Regions from separate parts of the Janthinobacterium sp. 13 genome, predicted to be linked through region 1. Evidence: predicted binding sites of a transcription regulator. Region 1 holds the regulator's gene; the other holds the start of a gene.
What was found. Region 1 encodes HrcA, which represses chaperone genes, less so after heat shock. Its sites were predicted from a motif close to TTAGCACTCNNNNNNNNNGAGTGCTAA; they were not measured.
Positions count from the first base shown of each region.

Region 2: a site for HrcA is predicted at 1,989-2,015, ahead of groES (co-chaperone GroES). Genes of this name have one in related genera too.

Region 1 is NZ_PEEQ01000001.1:3,565,418-3,569,576, forward strand. It holds gene CLU94_RS15590 (hypothetical protein) at 1-127, opposite strand, end outside; gene CLU94_RS15595 (hypothetical protein) at 131-730, opposite strand; gene CLU94_RS15600 (HAD family hydrolase) at 976-1,701, shown strand; gene hrcA (heat-inducible transcriptional repressor HrcA) at 1,804-2,820, shown strand; gene fur (ferric iron uptake transcriptional regulator) at 2,872-3,303, opposite strand; gene CLU94_RS15615 (outer membrane protein assembly factor BamE) at 3,500-4,129, shown strand; gene dapB (4-hydroxy-tetrahydrodipicolinate reductase) at 4,149-4,159, shown strand, end outside.
Region 2 is NZ_PEEQ01000001.1:4,310,104-4,314,262, reverse strand. It holds RNA gene ssrS (6S RNA) at 12-189, opposite strand; gene CLU94_RS18895 (cell division protein ZapA) at 244-555, opposite strand; gene CLU94_RS18890 (DUF904 domain-containing protein) at 555-845, opposite strand; gene CLU94_RS18885 (hypothetical protein) at 975-1,721, opposite strand; gene groES (co-chaperone GroES) at 2,258-2,548, shown strand; gene groL (chaperonin GroEL) at 2,599-4,159, shown strand, end outside.

The sequences.
Region 1 (4,159 bases):
TTCCGCCGACCTCATACGAGGCCTTGCCGCCGCAAGCGGCCAGTCCCAGGGTCAGCAGCAGCGCGGCGAGTGGGCGCAAGCAGGATAACTTCATGTATTTCTCCAAAAAATAGGTGACGGATCGCAAGGATTACTGCGGCGTGCAGTCAAGTGTGGCCGCGGTCGTGGCGGCAGAGCCCATCGTGCCGACCGTATCGCTGGCGTCGGTACTCTTTGAACCCTGGAAGCGGCACGTCAGGCCCGTTGGCTGAGCCAGTATGGAAATACCGTACGGGGCGCCGTCAGCTACCGAAGTGAATGTGTAGGCGGTGGCGCCAGCCGACAGGGTGATGCCTTTGGGGCCCATCACCAGGCGCAAGCCATCGGCGCTCAGGCCTGTGATCGTGCCATTCAGCGGGTAGCTGTTGGTTGTGCAGCTCACCAAGGCCGTGTTCACGGAATAGCTCGATGCCTTGCCGGCGCCATTGGCGATGGTGCAAACGGCGCCCTTGGGCTGTTCCGCGATGGTAATATTGTAGCGGTCATCGTTCTTGACCAGCTTGGTGAAGACGACGGTGCCCTGGCCCACAGGAACCGGCAAGCGTTCCCCGTCATTCAGGAGAATCAGGCCATCCTTGGCCAGGCCGCTGACTGAGACTTGCAGATACAGGTTGCCGCCGCTGCCGCCGCAGGCTGCCAGGGTGACGGCGCAAGCCGCCGCCAGCATCGAGCGCAGGTACAAATTTTTCATACATTCTCCAAAACGAATTAAGTTGGGTAGCGCAACGCGGACGCTGGCGCCGCATTGGAATGGCGCCTATTTTAGTCTATCTGGCAAGCTGGATGACCTTGCCTTGTATCACCCTGTAACAATTTTTCGCCGGGAAGCGCTGGCCCGGCCCCATTTCACGGGGGCGCAGCCATGCCGGCGGCGTCGATCGGTGCGACAATAGACGCACCCTGCGCAGCGTGACGCAGCATCCCATTGTGAGTCCCATGTCCCTTGCCCCTGTAAAACCCGCCGTGCCGCCCAAGGCCATCCTGTTCGACCTCGACGATACCTTGTGGCCCATCGCGCCCGTGATCGCCGCCGCGGAAACCCTGCTGCACGACTGGCTGGCCACGCATGCGCCCAAGGTGGCGCGGCAGTTTTCCATCGAGGTGCTGCGCCAGCACCGCCTGGCCATGCTCAAGGAACAACCGCATTTCCATGGCAACCTGATCGAGTTGCGCCGCGCGGGCCTGCTGGCCGCCTTCGAGGCTGCCGGCGAGGATCCCGCCCTGGTCGACGGCGCTATCCTGCAATTCCTGGCCGCGCGCAACCGCGTCCAGCCCTATGACGACGTCTTGCCGGGCCTGGCCTGGATGCGCCAGCGCATGCTGGTCGGTTCGATCTCGAATGGCAATGCGGACCTTGACATTATCGGCCTGGCGCAGCATTTCAAGGTATCGATCGCCGCCAGCGATTTTGGCGTGGCCAAGCCCGACGCCAGCATCTTCCTGGCAGCTTGCGCCGCGCTGGACGTCGCGCCCCATGAAGCCGTGTATGTCGGCGACGACCTGTATTTCGACGTGACGGGAGCGCAGGGGGCGGGCATGCGCGCCGTCTGGATGAACCGCAAGGGCAGCGATGCGCACCTGGCCACCGGCGTGCAGCCCGACGCCATCTGCGCCAACTTTGATGAATTGTTGCTGTGGCTGCAAGGGCAACTGGAAGATTGATCGCCGCAGGCCGGGCGAACGTGCATAATAGGCGCTGTTGACGCACGTTCGGCCGCTTTCGTTGCCGCTTGCTTAACAAAATACTTGCCTAAATAAAACACCATGCAACTCGATACACGTGCCCAAACACTGCTGAAAGCCCTGGTCGAGCGATATATCGCCGACGGCCTGCCGGTCGGTTCGCGCGCCTTGTCGAAAATTTCCGGCCTGGACCTGTCGCCGGCCACGATCCGCAACATCATGGCCGACCTGGAAGAGCTCGGTTATGTGTCCAGTCCGCACACCTCGGCCGGACGCATCCCCACGCCGCGCGGCTACCGCATCTTTGTCGACACCTTGCTGACCGTGCGGCACCTGGACGAGCACTTGGTGGAATCGCGCATGCGCCTGCAGACGCCGCAACCGCAAAAAACCATCGCCAACGCGGCGCAGATGCTGTCGTCGCTGTCGCAATTTGCCGGCGTCGTGCTCAGTCCGCGCCGCGAATCCGTGTTCCAGCAAATCGAATTCCTGCGCCTGTCGGAAAAACGCATCCTGCTCGTCATCGTCGCGCCCGGCGGCGACGTGCAGAACCGTTTATTGCTGACGGAGGCCGACTATACGCCGGCGCAACTGGTGCAATCGGCCAATTACATCAACCAGAATTATGGCGGCCTGTCCTTCGACGCCGTGCGCGTGCGCCTGCAGGGCGAATTGCGCCAGTTGCGCGACGATATGGGCAGTTTGATGCAGGCGGCCGTGGAAGCGGGCAGCGAAGCGATGGCCGACCATAGCGATGACATGGTGATTTCCGGCGAGCGCAACTTGCTCAGCGTGAGCGATCTGTCGTCGAACATGCATTCGCTGCGCCAGATGTTCGACATGTTCGAGCAAAAAACGGGCTTGATGCAGTTGCTCGACGTGTCGAGCAAGGCGACGGGCGTGCAGATTTTTATCGGCGGCGAATCGAACCTGGTGCCGATGGATGAGATGAGCGTGGTGACGGCGCCGTATGAAGTCAACGGCAAGATCGTGGGAACGTTGGGAGTGATCGGGCCGACGCGCATGGCTTACGAGCGCGTCATCCCGATCGTCGATATCACGGCCAAGCTGCTGTCAAGCGCGCTGAGCCATCATTGATCATACTGCCTGGCGCGCCGGCCGTTCCCTTGCGGAAACGGCCGGCTTGGGTCAGGCTGTTTTGTGCGGGCAAGCCGTCTTGATGCAGTTGCCATAGATGGCCAAAGCGTGTTCGGCGATCTTGAAGCCGCGTTCTTCGGCGACCTTTTGCTGGCGCACTTCGATGTCTTCGTCGAAGAATTCTTCGACCCGGCCACAGTCGAGGCACACCAGATGGTCGTGGTGGGAGCCTTCGTTGAGCTCGAAAATCGCCTTGCCGGTTTCAAAATGGTTGCGATTGAGCAAGCCGGCCTGTTCGAATTGCGTGAGGACGCGGTAGACAGTTGCCAAGCCGACATCCATATTGTCGGCCAGCAGAATCTTGTAGACGTCTTCCGCGGTCAGGTGGCGTACCGGGCTACTCTGGAAGATATCGAGTATCTTCAGCCGTGGCAGGGTGGCTTTCAGGCCGCTTGCCTTGAGATCACTAGGATTGTTACTCATGTTTGTTGCTCGTATGTGGGTCAGGTGCTTTATCATATAGCGTTTTGTCGGGGAGTGCCAAAATATGCTTTTTTTTGGCGGGCCGGTCACTCCTGGCGTTTTGTTCATCCAATTGAGGTCATTTATGCGCGTAACACCGGCTGTATTGCCATCTCTCTGGCACCGTATTCCATTTCGAGCACCAGTCTTGGCAGGCATGGTCTGTGTCGCGCTGGCCATGTCCGGCTGCGCCAACCGTGGCATCCTGGGCGAAAAGCCGGCAGCTGCTCAAAAAGAAGGCAAGGAACTGGTTCCCGAACAGGGCGCACAAACGACCACCATTACGCCGCTGCAAAAATTCATGTGGTTTTTCTCGCCCTACCGTCCTGACATTCAACAAGGCAACTTTGTCTCCGAAGAGATGCTGGCCCAGTTGAAAGTGGGCATGACGCGCGACCAGGTGCGTTTCGTCCTCGGCACCTCGCTGCTGACTGATATCTTCCATGCCGACCGCTGGGATTATCCATTCCGCCTGGCACGGGGCAGTGGCGAAACCACCAGCAGCCGCGTGGTCGTGTACTTCGGCAAGGATGGCAAGGTTGAACGTTTCGAAGGCGGTAACTTGCCGACGGAGAAAGAATACATCGACCGCATCGCCGGTCCGTCGCCGTTCGCCAAGGTCGCCAAGGCCGACGCGCCAGCCGCCGCCGTGCCGTCGCCCGTGGCGCCGAGCGCCGTGCCCGTGCCGGCCGATGCCGCCCCTGCCATTCCTGTGAGCAAGCCGGAAGTGACGCCTGCACCTGCCGCCGAGCCTGCACCTGCACCTGCTGCCGAACCCACCAAATAAGTTGCTGTAAGAGAATAAAATGACTGAACT
Region 2 (4,159 bases), 740 kb from region 1:
GGTACTGCAAATTGGGCCCCGCCTGTGCCGCTATGCCGGCATCCCGAACCAAACGGTTCAAGGTGGTCACGTTAGTTCAATTTCGGGTTCGTCGAACGAGCGACGCTCACTCCCATCAAACAAAATTCGCAACCGATGCGCATAAATGGTTCAAGGAATATATGGCAATCGCGAACACCGCAGGGTAGACCCAAGTTTACTCCTTTGATCGCGCATCGCAAAGACAAATCGTCGCGTACGCGCTTAAAAAAGGTTTTCCTGGGGCGTCAGAGCACTATCCAATACCGTGTGCATGGCCGAGATTTTCTGCTTCACTTCCAGTATCGTCAATTCCGACAGCGGGCCTTGCGGCGACTTCACGGACAGGAATTCCGCAGCCACGCCCAGGGCGGCCAGCACGGCGATGCGGTCGTTGCCCTTGACCTTGCCCGCGTCGCGGATGGCTTTCATTTTGCTATCGAGATAGATCGCCGCTTCGCGCAGCGCGCGCTCTTCGCCGTCGCGGCACACCATGCTGTAGGACTGGCCCATGATATTGACATCGACACGCGGCATTACGCTTCCTTCTCGTTCTCGGCAATATAGGCGCCCGCTTCCGAAGCGGCTTGCTCCAGGCCAGCTTGCACCAGTTCGGGAATTTTTTCCAGCAACGCTTCCACCCGCTCCTGCGCCTCGCGCATGCGTTGCACGTACAGGGCGTTGTCGGCGGCCAGCGCGGCATTGTCCTTGCGCAATTGCGCGTTTTCACGGCGCAGCGCATGGGTCATTTCGGCCAGCAGGCCTATTTTGTCGGATAATTCGTTGAATTCGGAAATCATCCCGCCACTATAGGGCGGACGCTCCATGGGCGTCAATCGAATCACGCCGCTGTCACACATATTTACATCAATGCAGGGCAGTTGGCGGACAATACACGCTTTTTCCGGCGCTTTTCGCCAAGTGCGCGCATCCGCCAGCGCCGCGATGGCGGCGTTTTACTCGTCGACGTAATCGGGTTCGATATCGAGTCCGCCATAGCGGTTTTCGCAAGAGCGGCGGGTCAGCGTCTGTTGTCCACCCTTTCCGTCAAGCACCATCGTCAAGTCGCGGCATGTACTGCGGTAGCTGCCAGGTTTGGCGTCCGTCCCCGAGGGCGTCAGGCGCACTGCCAGCGGCACCGCATTGCCCAGGCCCTTGTTGCTCCACTGGCGCGTCTTGCCATCCTCTTCATCCTTCAAGGTGCGCACGGCAGCTGTCAGCAAGGCTTTCTGTTCCTTCGCATTCAGCTTGGCGATGGTCACGTCGGACAGGAATGGCGGATACACGACGGGCGCCGGGTCCTTGCCCTGCACATCCCAGTTGCCGCTGTTTTGCGAACAGGTGCGGCGGCTCAGGTCCTGCGACTTGCCGCCCGCCGTGACGACGAATTTCAGGTCGCGGCAGACGTGCGCCTTCAGGCTGTGCTCCGTCATGCCGGAATTGCTGAAGTTATACGTGACTTTCACCAGCACGCCGCGGTTGCCGCCGTTGTCCCACACATGGGCTTCCTGGTCGTCGTCATCCTTGTTCAAGTCGTTGAACAAGTCATTGAGCAGCATGTTCTTTTCCAGCGGGGTCAGGGCCGCCACGGTGATTTCATCGACGATGGTGGGCGTTTGCGCGGCGGCATTGCCCAGGCAGGCGAGGCCGATGACGGTGACGCCCAGCAGGCGCAGGGCGGGACGGGAAAGCGGGAATGGCATGGTGTTCTTTCTGGCGCGAGCGGTGATATGTGGTGATATTGATATGCAATTGCAATCATCTTATCAAATTTCATAGTCAAACTCTGTTTCCTGTGCGTACAGGAACACCCCCTCTCCGAACGACATGCTAGAGTCCCGCCTGTTGCTGACGCCCGGGAACGAGGCTTGTGCTGGCGCAAACCCTGTGTAGATGCAGGCTCTGCTCAGCATCTATCTATATGTTCCCCTTGAATAAGCCCTTGAAGTTGACCCTTAGCGTCCCTATAATTAGCACTCGTTAGTAGAGAGTGCTAACAAACTCTTTCGTAGCAATCCTCAGGACATGATGGTGCATGCCGGACAACAGCAGGGAACGCTACGCGGCGGGCGACGCCGCGATGCCACCACTGCCCAGCACCGGCACGCACTCGATGACATGGGGTTTGCTTGACCGTTGCGGGCTGCTTTCAACGGCGGTCACTGAAAGCAGGCCTGGCGCTGCGCCAGGCATGTATTCATTTAGCAACACTTATCCATTGAACTTTAAGGAGTTTTGTATGAATCTGCGCCCATTGAACGATCGCGTCATCGTCAAACGCCTCGACCAGGAAACCAAAACTGCGTCCGGCCTCATCATTCCTGATGCAGCTGCTGAAAAACCGGATCAAGGCGAAGTCCTTGCCGTAGGCAATGGCAAGATTCTCGACGACGGCAAAGTCCGTCCTCTGGATGTCAAAGTGGGCGACCGCGTCCTGTTCGGCAAGTACGCCGGCCAAACCGTCAAAGTTGACGGCGATGAGCTGCTGGTCATGCGCGAAGAAGACATCATGGCGATCGTCGTCAAGTAATTGTTTCCACGTTGTAGACAGATACATCCCGAAACTCAGGAGAATTGAACATGGCAGCTAAAGAAGTAGTATTCGGCGACGCAGCGCGCGCCAAGATGGTCGAAGGCGTCAACATCCTCGCCAACGCAGTCAAAGTAACGCTGGGCCCGAAAGGCCGCAACGTGGTCCTGGAGCGCTCGTTCGGCGCCCCTACCGTCACCAAGGATGGTGTATCGGTAGCGAAAGAAGTTGAACTCAAAGACAAGCTCATGAACATGGGCGCGCAAATGGTCAAGGAAGTTGCTTCCCGCACCAGCGACAACGCCGGCGACGGCACCACCACCGCGACCGTGCTGGCACAAGCCATCGTGCGCGAAGGCATGAAGTTCGTTGCCGCCGGCATGAACCCGATGGACCTGAAGCGCGGTATCGACAAGGCTGTTGCAGCCACCGTCGAAGAACTGGCGAAAATCGCCCGTCCTTGCACCACGACCAAGGAAATCGCCCAGGTTGGCGCGATCTCGGCGAACTCGGACTACTCGATCGGCGAGCGTATCGCTGAAGCGATGGAAAAAGTCGGCAAAGAAGGCGTCATCACCGTAGAAGACGGCAAGTCGCTGAACGACGAGCTGGACATCGTTGAAGGCATGCAGTTCGACCGCGGCTACCTGTCGCCATACTTCATCAACAACCCAGAGAAACAAGTTGCCGTACTGGACAGCCCATTCGTCCTGCTGTGCGACAAGAAAATCTCGAACATCCGTGACCTGCTGCCGGTACTGGAACAAGTCGCAAAAGCTGGCCGTCCACTGCTGATCATCGCGGAAGACATCGAAGGCGAAGCGCTGGCGACCCTGGTTGTGAACAACATCCGCGGCATCCTGAAAACTTGCGCAGTGAAAGCCCCTGGCTTCGGCGACCGCCGCAAAGCCATGCTGGAAGACATCGCTGTCCTGACCGGCGGCCAAGTGATCGCTGAAGAAGTCGGCCTGACCCTGGAAAAAGTGACCCTGGCCGAACTGGGCCAAGCGAAACGCATCGAAGTGGGCAAGGAAAACACCATCGTTATCGATGGCGCCGGCGAAGCTGCCTCGATCGAAGCACGCGTAAAACAAGTACGCGTACAGATCGAAGAAGCGACCTCGGACTACGACCGTGAAAAACTGCAAGAGCGCGTAGCCAAACTGGCTGGCGGCGTTGCCGTGATCAAGGTTGGCGCAGCCACCGAAGTCGAGATGAAAGAGAAAAAAGCCCGCGTTGAAGATGCACTGCACGCAACCCGCGCTGCCGTGGAAGAAGGCATCGTGCCAGGCGGCGGCGTAGCCCTGCTGCGCGCACGCGCCAACATCACGGTCAAGGGCGACAATCCTGATCAAGACGCTGGTATCAAGATCGTCCTGCGCGCAATGGAAGAGCCACTGCGCATGATCGTGCAAAACGCTGGCGAAGAAGCTTCGGTCGTCGTGGCAGCCGTACTGGCTGGCTCGGGCAACTACGGCTACAACGCTGCCAATGGCACGTATGGCGACATGGTTGAAATGGGCGTCCTGGACCCAGCCAAAGTGACCCGTTCGGCGCTGCAAAACGCCGCTTCGATCGCTTCGCTGATGCTGACGACCGACTGCATGGTCT